DNA from 2 places in the Cupriavidus sp. 30B13 genome. Region 2 is predicted to be linked to the other one. Evidence: predicted binding sites of a transcription regulator. Region 2 holds the regulator's gene; the other holds the start of a gene.
The links. Region 2 encodes FliA, which starts transcription of late flagellar genes. Its sites were predicted from a motif close to CTAAAGTTTNNNNNNNNNNNGCCGNTA; they were not measured.
Positions count from the first base shown of each region.

Region 1: a site for FliA is predicted at 4,034-4,060, ahead of ACKI2N_RS30310 (YjfB family protein). Genes of this name have one in related genera too.

Region 1 is NZ_CP188224.1:2,514,461-2,521,218, forward strand. It holds gene ACKI2N_RS30300 (efflux RND transporter permease subunit) at 1-2,286, shown strand, start outside; gene ACKI2N_RS30305 (TolC family protein) at 2,298-3,620, shown strand; gene ACKI2N_RS30310 (YjfB family protein) at 3,735-3,920, opposite strand; gene ACKI2N_RS30315 (S1C family serine protease) at 4,258-5,262, shown strand; gene ACKI2N_RS30320 (hypothetical protein) at 5,432-6,145, shown strand; gene serA (phosphoglycerate dehydrogenase) at 6,407-6,758, shown strand, end outside.
Region 2 is NZ_CP188224.1:3,242,046-3,248,803, reverse strand. It holds gene flhA (flagellar biosynthesis protein FlhA) at 1-2,072, shown strand, start outside; gene flhF (flagellar biosynthesis protein FlhF) at 2,086-4,542, shown strand; gene ACKI2N_RS33540 (MinD/ParA family ATP-binding protein) at 4,546-5,376, shown strand; gene ACKI2N_RS33535 (RNA polymerase sigma factor FliA) at 5,416-6,132, shown strand; gene ACKI2N_RS33530 (flagellar protein FlhE) at 6,129-6,560, shown strand.

The sequences.
Region 1 (6,758 bases), 730 kb from region 2:
AACGTGGAGCGGCGCGGCATCCTGGGCAAGGACGACGACCCGGACGCGGTCTCGGGCATCGCGCTGCTGCTCAAGGACTTCAACGCCGCGCAGGCGCTCGACGGCGTGCACGCGGCCGTGCGCGACCTCAACGACAAGCTGCTGCCGGCGGACGTGAAGGTGGTGCCCTACCTAGACCGCGCCACGCTGATCGACGCCACCATGCGCACCGTGGGCATGACGCTGGCCGAAGGCATGCTGCTGGTGGCGGTGGTGCTGCTGCTGTTCCTGGGCAGCCCGCGCGCGGCGCTGATCGTGGCGCTGACGATTCCGCTGTCGCTGCTGATCGCCTTCGTCTTCATGCACCACCTGCGCATCCCGGCCAACCTGCTGAGCCTGGGCGCGATCGACTTCGGCATCCTGGTGGACGGGGCGGTGGTGCTGGTGGAGAACATCCTGCGCCGGCGCGAGCAGGAGGCGGGCCGCGTGCTCGCGCCGCGCGACGCGCTGGCCGCGGCCCTGCAGGTGGCGCGGCCGATGGGCTTCGGCATGCTGGTGATCGTGGCCGCCTACCTGCCGCTGTTCTCGTTCGAGCGCATCGAGTACAAGCTGTTCTCGCCGATGGCCTTCGCGGTGGGCGCGGCGCTGGCCGGCGCGCTGATCGTGGCGCTGGCGCTGGTGCCGGGGCTGGCGTGGATCGCCATGCGCCGCCCGCGCCGCGTGTTCCACAACCCGGCGCTGGCGTGGCTGGGCGCGCGCTACCGCGCCGTGCTGGAGCGCGGCATCGGCCGGACGCGCTGGGTGGCGGCGGCCTGCGCGCTGGCGCTGGCCGGCGTGCTGGCGCTGGGCGCGGCCATCGGGCGCGATTTCCTGCCCTACCTGGACGAGGGCTCGCTGTGGCTGCAGGTGCAGCTGCCGCCCGGCATCACGCTCGGGCGCGCGGCGGACATGGCCGGCGAGCTGCGCCGCGCCACGCGCGAGTTTCCCGAGGTGTCCTACGTGGTCACGCAGACCGGCCGCAACGACGACGGCACCGACTACTGGACGCCTTCGCACATCGAGGCCAGCGTGGGCCTGCACCCGTACCGGACCTGGGCCTCCGGCATGAGCAAGCAGCAACTGATCGGCAAGCTGGCGGCGCGCTACGCGCGGATGCCCGGCTTCACGGTGGGCTTCATGCAGCCGATGATCGACGGCGTGCAGGACAAGTTGTCCGGCGCGCACAGCGACCTCGTGGTCAAGATCTTCGGCGACGACCTCGCCGAGGTGCGCGGCATTGCCGCCCAGGTGGCGGACACCCTGCGCGCCGTGCCCGGCGCGGCGGACGTGGCGGTGGACGTGGAGCCGCCGCTGCCCAACCTGCGCATCGACCTGGACCGCGCCGCCGCCGCGCGCTACGGCATCAACGCGGCCGACGTGGCCGAACTGGTCGCCACCGGCATCGGCGGCGCGCCGGTGGGCCAGGTCTACGTGGGCGAGCGGCGCTACGACATGACCGTGCGCTTCCCGCCCGAGGCGCGCGCCAGCGCCGACGGCATCGGCGGCCTGATGCTGGCCGCCGCCAACGGCGCCAAGGTGCCGCTGGCGCAGGTGGCGGACATCCGCACCGCCGCGGGCGAAAGCGTGATCGTGCGCGAGATGGCGCGCCGCCACCTGATCGTGCGGCTCAACGTGCGCGGGCGCGACCTGTCCGGCTTCCTGGCGCAGGCGCGCCCGGCGCTGGACGCCGCGCTGCGCTACGACCCCAGGCGCATCCAGGTCGAGTGGGGCGGCCAGTTCGAGAACCTGGAGCGCGCGCAGGCGCGCCTGGCGGTGATCCTGCCGATGACGCTGGCGCTGATGTTCGTGCTGCTGTTCGCCGAGTTCCGCAACCTGCGCCAGCCGGCGCTGGTGCTGCTGGCGGTGCCGCTGGCCACCATCGGCGGGCTGGCCGCGCTGCACCTGCGCGGCATGACGCTCAACGTGTCCAGCGCGGTGGGCTTCATCGCGCTGTTCGGCGTGGCGGTGCTCAACGGCGTGCTGATGGTCGCGCAGATCAACCGGCTGCGCGCGCAGGACGGCATGGCCCTGCGCGCGGCGGTGATCGAAGGCGCCGCCAGCCGCATGCGCCCGGTGCTGATGACCGCCACCGTGGCCGCCATCGGCCTCGCGCCGGCAATGCTGGCGACGGGCCTGGGCAGCGACGTGCAGCGCCCGCTGGCCACCGTGGTGGTGGGCGGGCTGGCCAGCGCCACGCTGCTGACGCTGTTGCTGCTGCCCGCGCTCTATTACCTCGTGGAAGCCCGCGCCGCGCGGCGCGCGGCCTGAGGAGAATCCGGATGAACGACAAGAACAGGCACAAACACAAGAACAAGCGCAAACCCTTCGCCCTGCCCGCCCTGCTGGCGTGCGCGCTGCTGATGCCGGCCGCCGGCGCGGCGGGGGCGGAGCCGGTCCGCTTTGCGGAGTTTCTCGACCTGGTCGAGCGCCAGAATCTCGGGCTGGCCGCGCAGCAGGAGGCCGTCCGCGGCGCGCAGGCCGGCATCGGCATCGCCGGCGTGCGGCCGGACCCGGTGCTCACCTACGGCCGCGGCAATATCGAGCTCAGCCGCGCGGTGGCGCCCCGGCCGGCGCGCACGCATGAGCTGGGCGTGGAGATCCCGCTGGAGCTGGGCGGCAAGCGCGCGGCGCGCGTGCGCGCCGCCGGCAGCAACCTGCGGCTGGTCCAGGCCAGCGTGCAGGGATGGCGCAACGCGCTGTATGCGGAATCCGCGGCCGACTTCGCCGAGGCGTGCCGCAGCCGCGAGGCGCTGGTGCGGCAGGAATCCGCGCTGGCGGCGCTGGGCCAGGTGGTGCGCGCCAACGAGGCCCGGCGCGCGGCGGGCGACGTCGGCGGGCTGGAGCTGGCACAGTCGCGCGTGGAGCGCGACCGCTTTGCCGCCGGCGTTACCGCCGCGCGCGCGGCGGCGCAGGCGGCCATGCAGGCGCTGTCGGTGCGGCTGGGCGTGCGCGTGGAGGATGCCTTCGGCAATGCGCCGCTGGCCTGCGATGTCCGCGCCTATGACCCCGGCGGCGATGCCGGCGCGCTGGTCGCGCGGGCGCTGCAGGCGCGCGACGAGGTGCGCATCGCGCGCGCCGCGCTGGACCACCTGCGCGACAACGCGGCGCTGGCGCGCGCCAACCGCTGGGTGGACCCGAGCGTGAGCCTGGGCCTGACGCTGGCGCCGGGCACGCCCGGCAGCGGCGGCGGCGACGGCACGCCGCGCTCGCGCATGCTGGGCGTATCGGTGTCGGTCCCGCTGCCGCTGTCGCGCCTGCAGCGCGGCGAGCTGGTGCAGGCCGAGGCGGACGTCACCCAGGCCATGCTGGCCGTGCGCGAGGCCGAGCTGAAGACTGGTACCGAGGTACGCCGCGCGCTGCTGGCATTCCAGGCCGCGCGCGAGAACTTCGAGCGCTACCGGGACGCGGTGAGCGCCGACGCCGACCGCGTGCTGGACGGCATGCGCCGGTCGTACCGCCACGGCGCGGCGTCGCTGCTGGCGCTGCTCGACGCGCAGCGCACCGCCGACGAGACCTACCTGGACTACCTCCAGTCGCGCGCCGACCTGGCGGGCGCCACGGTGGCGCTGCAGCTTGCCACCGGCGAGCGGCCATCGCTCTGAGCCCACGGCGGCGGGGGTGGCGGCGGCGGCGGTGGCGGAATGGAAAATGGGGCCCGGCGCCCGGCGTGTCTCCCGGGCGCCGGGCTTGCCGTTGCTACATGTTGCTACGCCTTGCTACACCTTGATGTCGATGTTCTGGCCCAGGTGCGGCGGGTTGCTCGCCGGCACGCTGGCCGTCGTCACCGACGCCAGCAGCGCGGCCACGCCCTCGGCCTGCAGGTCCAGCGATTTGCGCAGCATCAGCAAGGGCACCGGGTCGGAACCGGCGTTGCTTGCCGCGCTGACGATGGCTGTATCCATGAGTGAATCGTCCTGTTTTCAGCTTGCGGTTGGGGGTACGGGTGGCCGGGATGCCGGCAGGCCGGCCGGGAAAGCCGCGGCGCCACGCGCGAGGGGGGCTCCTGCCAGTTTGTTGTCGGCCCGGCGCGGCAAAGCTTTAGCGCGGCGGCCGGAACGTTTATGATAGGCAGCCCCGTGCGCGTCCGCAGGGTCCGGAACAGCGGGCGGGGAAAGGCCGGATCGCCAGTGTGGCGGCCGAATCCGGCGGCTTTCGGATGGCATTCCGGCGGGACCAGTCACCAAGAAGACAATCATGGGTCGGGCGAAAAAAATAGCGGGTCACATCGCAATTTCGTGTTTGACTGCCGGCATTTCCCTGCCCGGCCTGGCGCTGGACTCGGCGCAACTGTACGAGCGGGAGTCGCCCAGCATCTGGGTGGTCACCGTGTTCGACGCGCAGGGCGGGCGGATCGGCCTGGGCAGCTCGGTGGTGATCGGGCCGGAAGCACTGGTCACCAACTGCCACGTGCTCAGGAACGGCAAGGCCATCGCCATCCGGCGCGAGAACACCGCGCACAGCGCGCGGCTGCTGCATGCCGACGTGGAGCGCGACCTGTGCATCCTGCAGGCCCGGGGCCTGGCCGCGCCGGCCGTGAAGATCGCCCCGCTCGCCTCGCTCAGGGTGGGCCAGAAGGTGTACGCCATCGGCGCGCCGCGCGGCTACGAGCTGACGCTCAGCGACGGCCTGCTCTCCTCCCTGAACAAGGACGCCGCCGGCCGCGTGGTGCGCCTGCAGACCACCGCGCCGATCTCGCCGGGCTCCAGCGGCGGCGGCCTGTTCGATACCGACGGCCAGCTGATCGGCATCACCTACCTGATGCGCGCCGACGCGCAGAACCTCAATTTCGCCGTGCCCGCGCAGTGGATCGCCGAGGTGCCGGCGCGCTCCGCGCTGGCGCTGCAGCGTTTCCGCAGCGAGACGGCGGCCGCGGCAGCCGTGCCGCCGCCGGCGCAGCCGCAGCCGCAGCCGGCGCAGATGCAGGGCGCGCAGGACCGGCAGCTCACCGGCGCCGAACTGGCCGCGCATTTCACGCACCTGGGACGCATCGACGCCACCGCGCCATCGGGCATCACGCTGTGGCTGGATATCCGCGAAGGCGGCAGCCTGGATGTGACCAATTCCGTCAGCCGCGGCTATTCGCCGGGCCGCTACCGGATCGAGCAGGAGAGCGGCCAGGTCTGCTTCGACATGGACAACCCGAAGTTCAAAAGCATGCAGACGTGCTACCGGCTGAGCGAAGCCGGCGGGCGCTACGTGATGCGCTCCGTCTCCAGCCCCTATTACTTTTCCTACGCGAAGTAGCCCGGCGCCCCGGCCCGCCCGCGCGCGCATCTCCACTTCTTCACCTCTTTACATCTTTACATCTTTACATCTTTACATCTTTACATCTTTACATCTTTACATCTTTACATCTTTACATCTTTACATCTTTACATCTTTACATCTTTACCTCTTCTCTCCGGCAACAAGCATGAACCTCTCCTATCGCACCGGCGCCGCCGCAGCCGCCGCCCTGCTGTTCCTGGGCGGCTGCGCGCGCGCCACCGACTACACCGGCAAGCCCGCCCGCATGTACGTGGTGGGCCTGACCGGCATGGGCTGGGACAACGATTTCTCGCTGGCCTTCGCCGCCAAGTTCCACGAGGTGGCCAAGCAGTGCGGGGTGGAGTCGACCTACGACGAACTGTCCGGGCTGGAGCTGGACCCGAACGCCATCACCGCCCGCATGCGCGCCTTCCAGGCCGACACCCTGCTCACCATCTCCAACGGCGGCGGCGTGGTCAGCGCCTACGGCCAGCGCCTGTCGATCCGCTACGCCAGCACGCTGACCGACGTCCGGCTGCGGCGCCCGGTCTGGAAGGGCCAGTACAACTTCAGCCGCGGCGCCACGGCGATCCCGCTCGAGGAGCGCGCGGCGGTGTTCGCCATCGACATCACCAACAGCCTCAAGCACGACGGCTTCCTGAGCGGCTGCGCGCCGATCGCGCTGGGCCAGAACGGGCGGCTGGACCCGGCGTCGGTGCCGGCGATCGCGCACGGCGCCCCGATCCGTCCCGCGGCCGCGGGCGGCGCGGCGCCCGCACCGGCGCCGGCTGGCACCCAGGCAGCCCACGCCGGCGCACCCATGCCCGGCGGGCCCGGCGGCGCGACGCTGCAAGACCTGCAGGACCTGCTGCCGAAGTAAGGCGCCCCGGGGCGCCTCGCCCCGCTTTCCGCGCGGCCCCGCCCCGCGGACTTCGTGCCGCTCAGGGCACATCGCCTTTGTCATTGGCGCCAACGTGGGTTTCTGTGCGCCGGCGCTGCCTGCGTTACCATGGCAGTCCGGTTTTTCCCGCGCCCGCCATCGCCACCATGGCGCGCACCTTGCCCGCGCGCCAGGTGCGCGCCTTCGCGCCGCGCCCGCCGCCGCGCTTGCCTTGCCATTGCTGCTATTGCTGCCTTAGCCATGACCTCTGCCCTTCTGCTCGAAAACATCCACGACACCGCCGTAGAACGCTTCAAGGAAGCGCTAGTCACCGTGGAGCGCCGCAGCGGCGCGCTCGCCGGTGAAGAACTGCACCGTGCGCCGCAGGCGCACCAGATCCTGGGCATCCGCTCGGCCACGCACCTGGGCGCGCCGGAGATCGAGGCGGCCCGGCACCTGCTGGCCATCGGCTGCTTCTGCATCGGCACCTCGCAGGTCGACCTGGAGGCCGCCGCGCGCGCGGGCATGCCGGTGTTCAACGCGCCGTTCTCCAACACGCGCTCGGTGGCCGAGCTGGTGATCGCCGAGGCCATCCTGCTGCTGCGCCGGGTGC
Region 2 (6,758 bases):
TGTTCAACCTGTCCGGTGCGCGCGCCGGCGGCGGCCAGATGAAGGCGCTGGCAGGGCCGCTGCTGATCATCATGATCCTGGGCATGATGATCCTGCCCCTGCCGCCCTTCGTGCTGGACCTGCTGTTTACCTTCAACATCGCGCTGTCGATCATGGTGCTGCTGGTCGGCATGTACACGCAGAAGGCGCTCGATTTCGCCGCCTTCCCGGCCGTGCTGCTGTTCTCCACGCTGCTGCGCCTGTCGCTCAACGTGGCCTCCACGCGCGTGGTGCTGCTCGAAGGCCATACCGGCCCGGACGCCGCCGGCAAGGTGATCGAAGCGTTCGGCCACTTCCTGGTGGGCGGCAACTTCGCGGTGGGCATCGTGGTGTTCGCCATCCTGGTGGTGATCAACTTCATGGTGATCACCAAGGGTGCCGGGCGCATCGCCGAGGTGGGCGCGCGCTTCATGCTCGACGCCATGCCGGGCAAGCAGATGGCGATCGACGCCGACCTCAACGCCGGCCTCATCAACGAAGAAGGCGCCAAGAAGCGCCGCGCCGAAGTGGCGCAGGAATCGGACTTCTACGGCGCCATGGACGGCGCCAGCAAGTTCGTGCGCGGCGACGCCATCGCCGGCCTGCTGATCATGTTCATCAACATCGGCGCCGGCATGGTGGTGGGCATGCTCCAGCACGACCTGGACTTCTCCACCGCGGTGCGCAACTACACGCTGCTGACCATCGGCGACGGCCTGGTGGCGCAGATCCCCGCGCTGGTGATCTCCACCGCCGCGGGCGTGATCGTCTCGCGCGTGGCCAACGAGCAGGACGTGGGCCAGCAGCTCACCGGCCAGCTCTTCTCCAACCCGCGCGTGCTGTACCTGACCGGCGGCATCATCGGCATGATGGGCATCATCCCCGGCATGCCGCACTTCGCCTTCCTGGCGTTCGCCGGCGCGCTGGTGTGGTTCGGCCGCTATGTGTCGCGCCGCGACGTGGCCGCGGCGCAGGAAAAGAAGCGCGAAGACCGCGTGCCCGCCGCCACGCCGGAATCGACCGAGGCCAGCTGGGACGACGTCTCGCTGGTCGACCCGCTCGGCATGGAAGTGGGCTACCGCCTGATCCCGCTGGTGGACCGCGCGCAGAACGGCGAGCTGCTCGGGCGCATCAAGAGCATCCGCAAGAAGGTGGCGCAGGAGATCGGCTTCCTGGTGCCGGTGGTGCATATCCGCGACAACCTCGAGCTCAAGCCCAACGCCTACCGCATCTCGCTCAAGGGCGTGGAGATCGGCCGCGGCGAGGCCTCGCCGGGCCAGTGGATGGCCATCAACCCGGGCCAGGTCTCCGGCGCGCTGCCCGGCGCGCCCACGCACGACCCCGCCTTCGGCCTGCCGGCGGTATGGATCGAGGCCGGACTCAAGGAACAGGCGCAGACCTTCGGCTACACGGTGGTGGACGCCAGCACGGTAGTGGCGACTCACCTCAACCACCTGATCCACCTGCACGCGGCCGAGCTGCTCGGCCGCCAGGAAGTGCAGGCGCTGCTCGACCGCATCTCGAAGGAATCGCCCAAGCTCACCGAGGACCTGGTGCCCAAGGTCATCACGCTCACGGCGCTGCAGAAGATCCTGCAGAACCTGCTTGACGAAAGCGTGCCGATCCGCGACATGCGCACCGTGCTGGACGTGGTGGCCGAGCACGCGCCCAAGGTCAGCGACCCGAACGAGCTCACCGCGCTGGTGCGCGTGGCGCTGGGCCGCGCCATCACCCAGCAGTGGTTCCCCAACGGCGCCGACCTGCAGGTGATCGGCCTCGACGCGGGGCTGGAGCGCGTGCTGTCGCAAGCGCTCACCAACGGCGGCGGCATCGAGCCCGGCCTGGCCGACGCGCTGCTGCAGCAGACCCAGGCCGCGGTCTCGCGCCAGGAACACCTCGGCCTGGATCCGGTGCTGCTGGTGCCGCATCCGCTGCGCCCGCTGCTGGCGCGCTTCCTGCGCCGGACCATGCCGCAGCTCAAGGTGCTCTCGCATGCCGAGGTGCCGGACAACCGAAACATCAGGATCACCGCCATGATCGGCGGCGCAGCGTGAGGGATGACGCAAGATGAGCGTAGCTAAATTCGTGGCGGCCAATGGCCGCGAAGCCCTGCGCCAGGTGCGCGAGGCGATGGGCCCCGACGCCGTGGTGCTGTCCAACCGCACCGTCGAGGGCGGCGTGGAGATCGTCGCCATGCGCGACACCGATCTCGGCGCCATTTCCAGCAGCGCACCCGTCTTCACGCCGCCGCCGGCCACCGTGCCGGTCGAGGGCGCGCTGGGCGACCTGCGCGGCGAGCTGCAGAGCATGCGCGCCATGATGGAGCGGCAGCTGGCGGGTGTAGGCACTCACAGCCTGCCCGCCACCGGCGGCGACCCGCTGCGCGATTCGCTGTTTACCTGGCTGGTCACCGCGGGCTTTTCCGGCCAGCTCGCGCGCACGCTGCTGGGCCACCTGCCGCTCGGCCACGACCGTCCCGCCGCCATGACCTGGATCCGCCAGGAGCTGGCGCGCAAGGTGCCGGTGCTGGGCGACGAAGACGCGCTGTTCGCGCAAGGCGGCGTGCTGGCGCTGGTCGGCCCCACCGGCGTGGGCAAGACCACCACCACCGCCAAGCTGGCCGCGCGCTTCGTGCTCAAGCACGGCCCGGAACGGCTCGCGCTGCTGACCACCGACACCTTCCGGATCGGCGCGCACGAGCAGCTGCGCATCTACGGCGACATCCTCGGCGTGCCGGTGCACGCGGTCAAGGACGCTTCCGACCTGCGCTTCGCGCTGGCGGCGCTGAGCGAGAAGCACCTGGTGATCATCGATACCGTGGGCATGAGCCAGCGCGACCGCAACCTGTCCGAGCAGATCGCCATGCTGGGCGGCGTGCAGGCGCCGGTGCAGCGCATCCTGCTGCTCAACGGCGCCAGCCACGGCGACACGCTCAACGAAGTGGTGCACGCCTACCGCCACGACAATTCGCCGGACGGCGGCATCGACGGCTGCATCGTCAGCAAGCTCGACGAAGCCACCCACCTGGGCTCCGTGCTGGACGTGGTGATCCGCCACCGCCTGCCGGTCTACTACGCTTCCACCGGCCAGCGCGTGCCCGAGCACCTGGAGCTGGCCAGCGGCACGGCCCTGGTCGAACGCGCCTTCCAGACCCCGCGCCGCGGCTCCGTGTTCGCCGAGGCGGAGGCCGCGCGCCGCGCCATGCCCGCGCGCGCCGAAGGTGCTGCCGCCGGCGGCGCCGACGGCATGCTGCGCTCGCTGACCGACAGCGCCAACGCCGTGAGCGACTGCGTCGACCAGCTCGACGGCGGCAACTACGGCTTCGACCTGGTGCGCGCGCTCTGGCAGCAGCGCGCGGACAGCGCGCCGTCGGCGCGCCTGATGGCGCAGCACGTGCGCGAGTCCGTGTGCCGCGACCTGGTGCGCCAGTGCGACCGCTTCGTGCTGGCGCTGAGCGCCGTGGTGGCCGCGCCCGCGGCCGGCCGCCGCGCCGCGCGCCCGTGGCTGCACACGCTGTGGCTGGCCGACCGCGACGGCCTGCCGCTGGCCGCCGCCGTGGCGCCGGGCGGGCGCACCGCCCCGGTCTCGCAGGCCACGCAAGGCGGATGGGAAACCGACGCGGTCAACCTGGCCGCCACCATCGCCGCCACCCGCACCGTCGTCAACGTGCTCGACACCATGCCGGCACCGGCCATGCTGGCGCGCTGGCAGACCGCGGGCGAGCGCTGGCTCACCGCCACCCGCAGGACCACGCGCGTGGTCAGCGGCGGGGCCGCGCTGAAGGTCGACGCGCTGGCCGACACGCTCACGTTCCACGCCTTCGAGGAAATGGAATACCGCGGCCGCGCCGCCGTGCAATGGGTCGCGCAAGCGCCGGTGCGCGTGCTGGAAAGCCAGGCGCGCGGCACCCGTGCCGCCGAGGGCGGCATCGAAGCCGGCCTGCTGGTCTCGCGCGTGGTCGACCTCGACAACGGTCAGACCCTGGCCGTGCAGTACCTGCTGTGCGACCCCGCGCTGCTCGCCGAAGGCGCGCAACTGGCGCGCTGGGCACGCTGGGCCGAAGACGGCGAGGCGCAGCTGCGCACGCTCGGCCACGCGCTCGATCACCTGAGCCAGGGCGAGCGCCAGGACGGCGCCGGCGATGCCGCCCAGGCCGAAAGCCAGGCCTGCGCCCGCCTGCTCGCCTTGCAGATGGCCATCTCGGCGCTGCGCCTGGAGCAGGCCGGCGACAGCGAAGCCGCCGCCTTTCTCGCACGCCTGTCCGCGCGCGCCCCGGCCCGCCAGACCCCGAACGCGGCGGTGCTGGTCGAGGGCATGGGCCGCCTGCTGGCGCTGCTGGACGTGCTGGAGAACTATCCCGCGCGCAATGGCCGCGCGGCGCCCGCCGGCATGCCTGCCGCGGTGCCGGCCGCAGCGCCCGTCGCTGCGCGCGACGTCGTCCCCGTCCTGCCCGCCACCGGCGCGGAATCCTTCGTCGACAGCGGCCGCATGTTCAAGGCGCTGGCGCAGGTGCAAGGGGAGTAAGACGTGAATTCTCTCGCCCTGGACCAGGCCGAAAGCTTGCGGCGCATGCTGGCGCCGCGCGTGACGCGCCGCATCGCGGTGGTCGCGAGCGATCCCGGCGCCGGCGCCACCACGGTGGCGCTCGGCCTGGCCAACGCACTCGCCATGCAGGGCGAGCGCGTCCTGCTGATCGACGAAGACCGCGCCGGCGCGCGCGCCACGCGGCTGGCCGGCGCGGCGCCCGCGGCCACGCTGGACGCCGTGCTGGGCGGCACCGCCACGCTCGAGGCGGCGCTGGGCCAGCGTCCCGCCGGCGCCATCGGCGTGCTGCCCGCCAGCGCGCAGGCCAGCGGCGACCTGCAACTGCTCAACGGCTACCGCACCGTGCTCAACGACGCCCGCGGCGATGCCGAGGGCGCCTTGTCGCAGATGGCCGGCGCGGCCCACAACCTGATCGTGGTGCTGCGCGCGGAGCCAGCCTCGATCAAGGCGGCCTATGCCTGCATCAAGCAGTTGAACCATCTCTATGCCTGCCGCCGCTTCCACCTGGTGGTCAACGCCGCCGCCAGCGACGCCGCCGCCAGCGCCGTGCTCGGCAACCTCGCGCGCACCGCCAGCCAGTATCTCGGCGTGGAGGCCAGCCCCGCGGGCAGCCTGCCGCTCGACCCGCTGGTCGCGCGCAGCGCCGCGCTGGGCCGCTGCGTGGTGGAAGCCTTCGCCGCCGCGCCGGCCACGGCCGCCTTGCGCCGCCTGGCCACCGGCGTCGCCGCCTGGCCGTTGCCCGCAGCCACGGCCGAAAACCGCTCAACCCCTCCGGCCACGCCCCTGGCGCCGCCGGCCACGGCCCTGGCCTGAACGCCGGGCCCGCACGTCAGGACTCACGAGAATTCCACCATGTACACGATTCAGGGAAAGCTCGAACAGACGGATACGGTGACCGCGCATGCGTCGCTAGTGCGTCGCATCGCCTTGCAACTTGCCGCCAAGCTGCCCGCCAGCGTGCAGCTCGACGACCTTATCCAGGCCGGCATGATCGGCCTGCTCGACGCCGCCAAGCGATACGAAGACACCCACGGCGCACGCTTCGAGACCTATGCCAGCCAGCGCATCCGCGGCGCCATGCTCGATGAAGTCCGCGCCAACGACTGGCAGTCGCGCAGCCTGCGCCAGTTCACGCGGCGCATCGAGCGCACCGTGCGCGGCCTCGAGCAGACCCTCGGCCGCGCGCCGCTGGACTCCGAGGTGGCACAGGAACTGGAGCTGCCGCTGGAGGAATACCAGACCCTGCTCAACGAGGTGTACGGCTGCCAACTGCTGCACTACGAAGACTTCGAGCGCTCCGGCGAAGAAGACTTCCTGGACCGCCACCTGAGCGTCAGCGACGACGGCAACCCGCTCACCGTGCTGATGGAAAGCGGCATGCGCGAAGCGCTGATCCGCGCCATCGAGCGCCTGCCCGAGCGCGAGAAGCTGGTGCTGTCGCTGTGCTACGACCAGGAACTCAACCTGCGCGAGATCGGCGCCGTGCTCGACGTCACCGAATCGCGCGTGTGCCAGATCCGCAGCCAGGCCATCACGCGCCTGCGCTCGCAACTGCGCGGCCTGCTATGACGCGCCGGTCCAACCGTATTGCCGCGGCGGCGCTCGCCGCCTGCTGCAGCCACGGCTGGGCCACCCCGGCCGGACAGACCCTGCACTCGTGGTCGGCTTCGGTCAGCGGCCCCGCCTTGCATGGCAAGGGCCTGCGCACCGTCTCCGCACCCATCACGCCGACCGGCTACCTGCCGCAGGCGGAGGGCGCCATCACCACCGTGCGGTGGCGCTACACCTTCAACCGCACGCCGCCGCACGACCTGCAGGCCTACCTGTGCAATGCGCAGCGATGCGTGCTGTTGCCGGGCGCGGAGGGGCGGACCGACGCGTTCGGCGGGGACGATGCTGCCAACGGTTTCGTCTTTGCGTTCCAGGTGCCGGGCAGGGGCGCGCTGACGCCGGTCCTGCAGGGACAGTCGGGGCAGGTGGTGGTGGGATACCGGTAGGCATCAGCGGTTCCTTCTCTTCAAGGCGCTGGATGGAGACGGAGGCTTGGCCGCCAGGCGCCAACCGCGTAACGCGGGGGGGCATTGGCGGGCGCGCCGTGCGGCCGGGCGAAATCGACCTGCGCCGGGTGCCGGCCATCCCCTACCGCAACGGCGTGAACGAGGAATGTGGGGTTTTCGCGGCGGTGGTCAACCAAC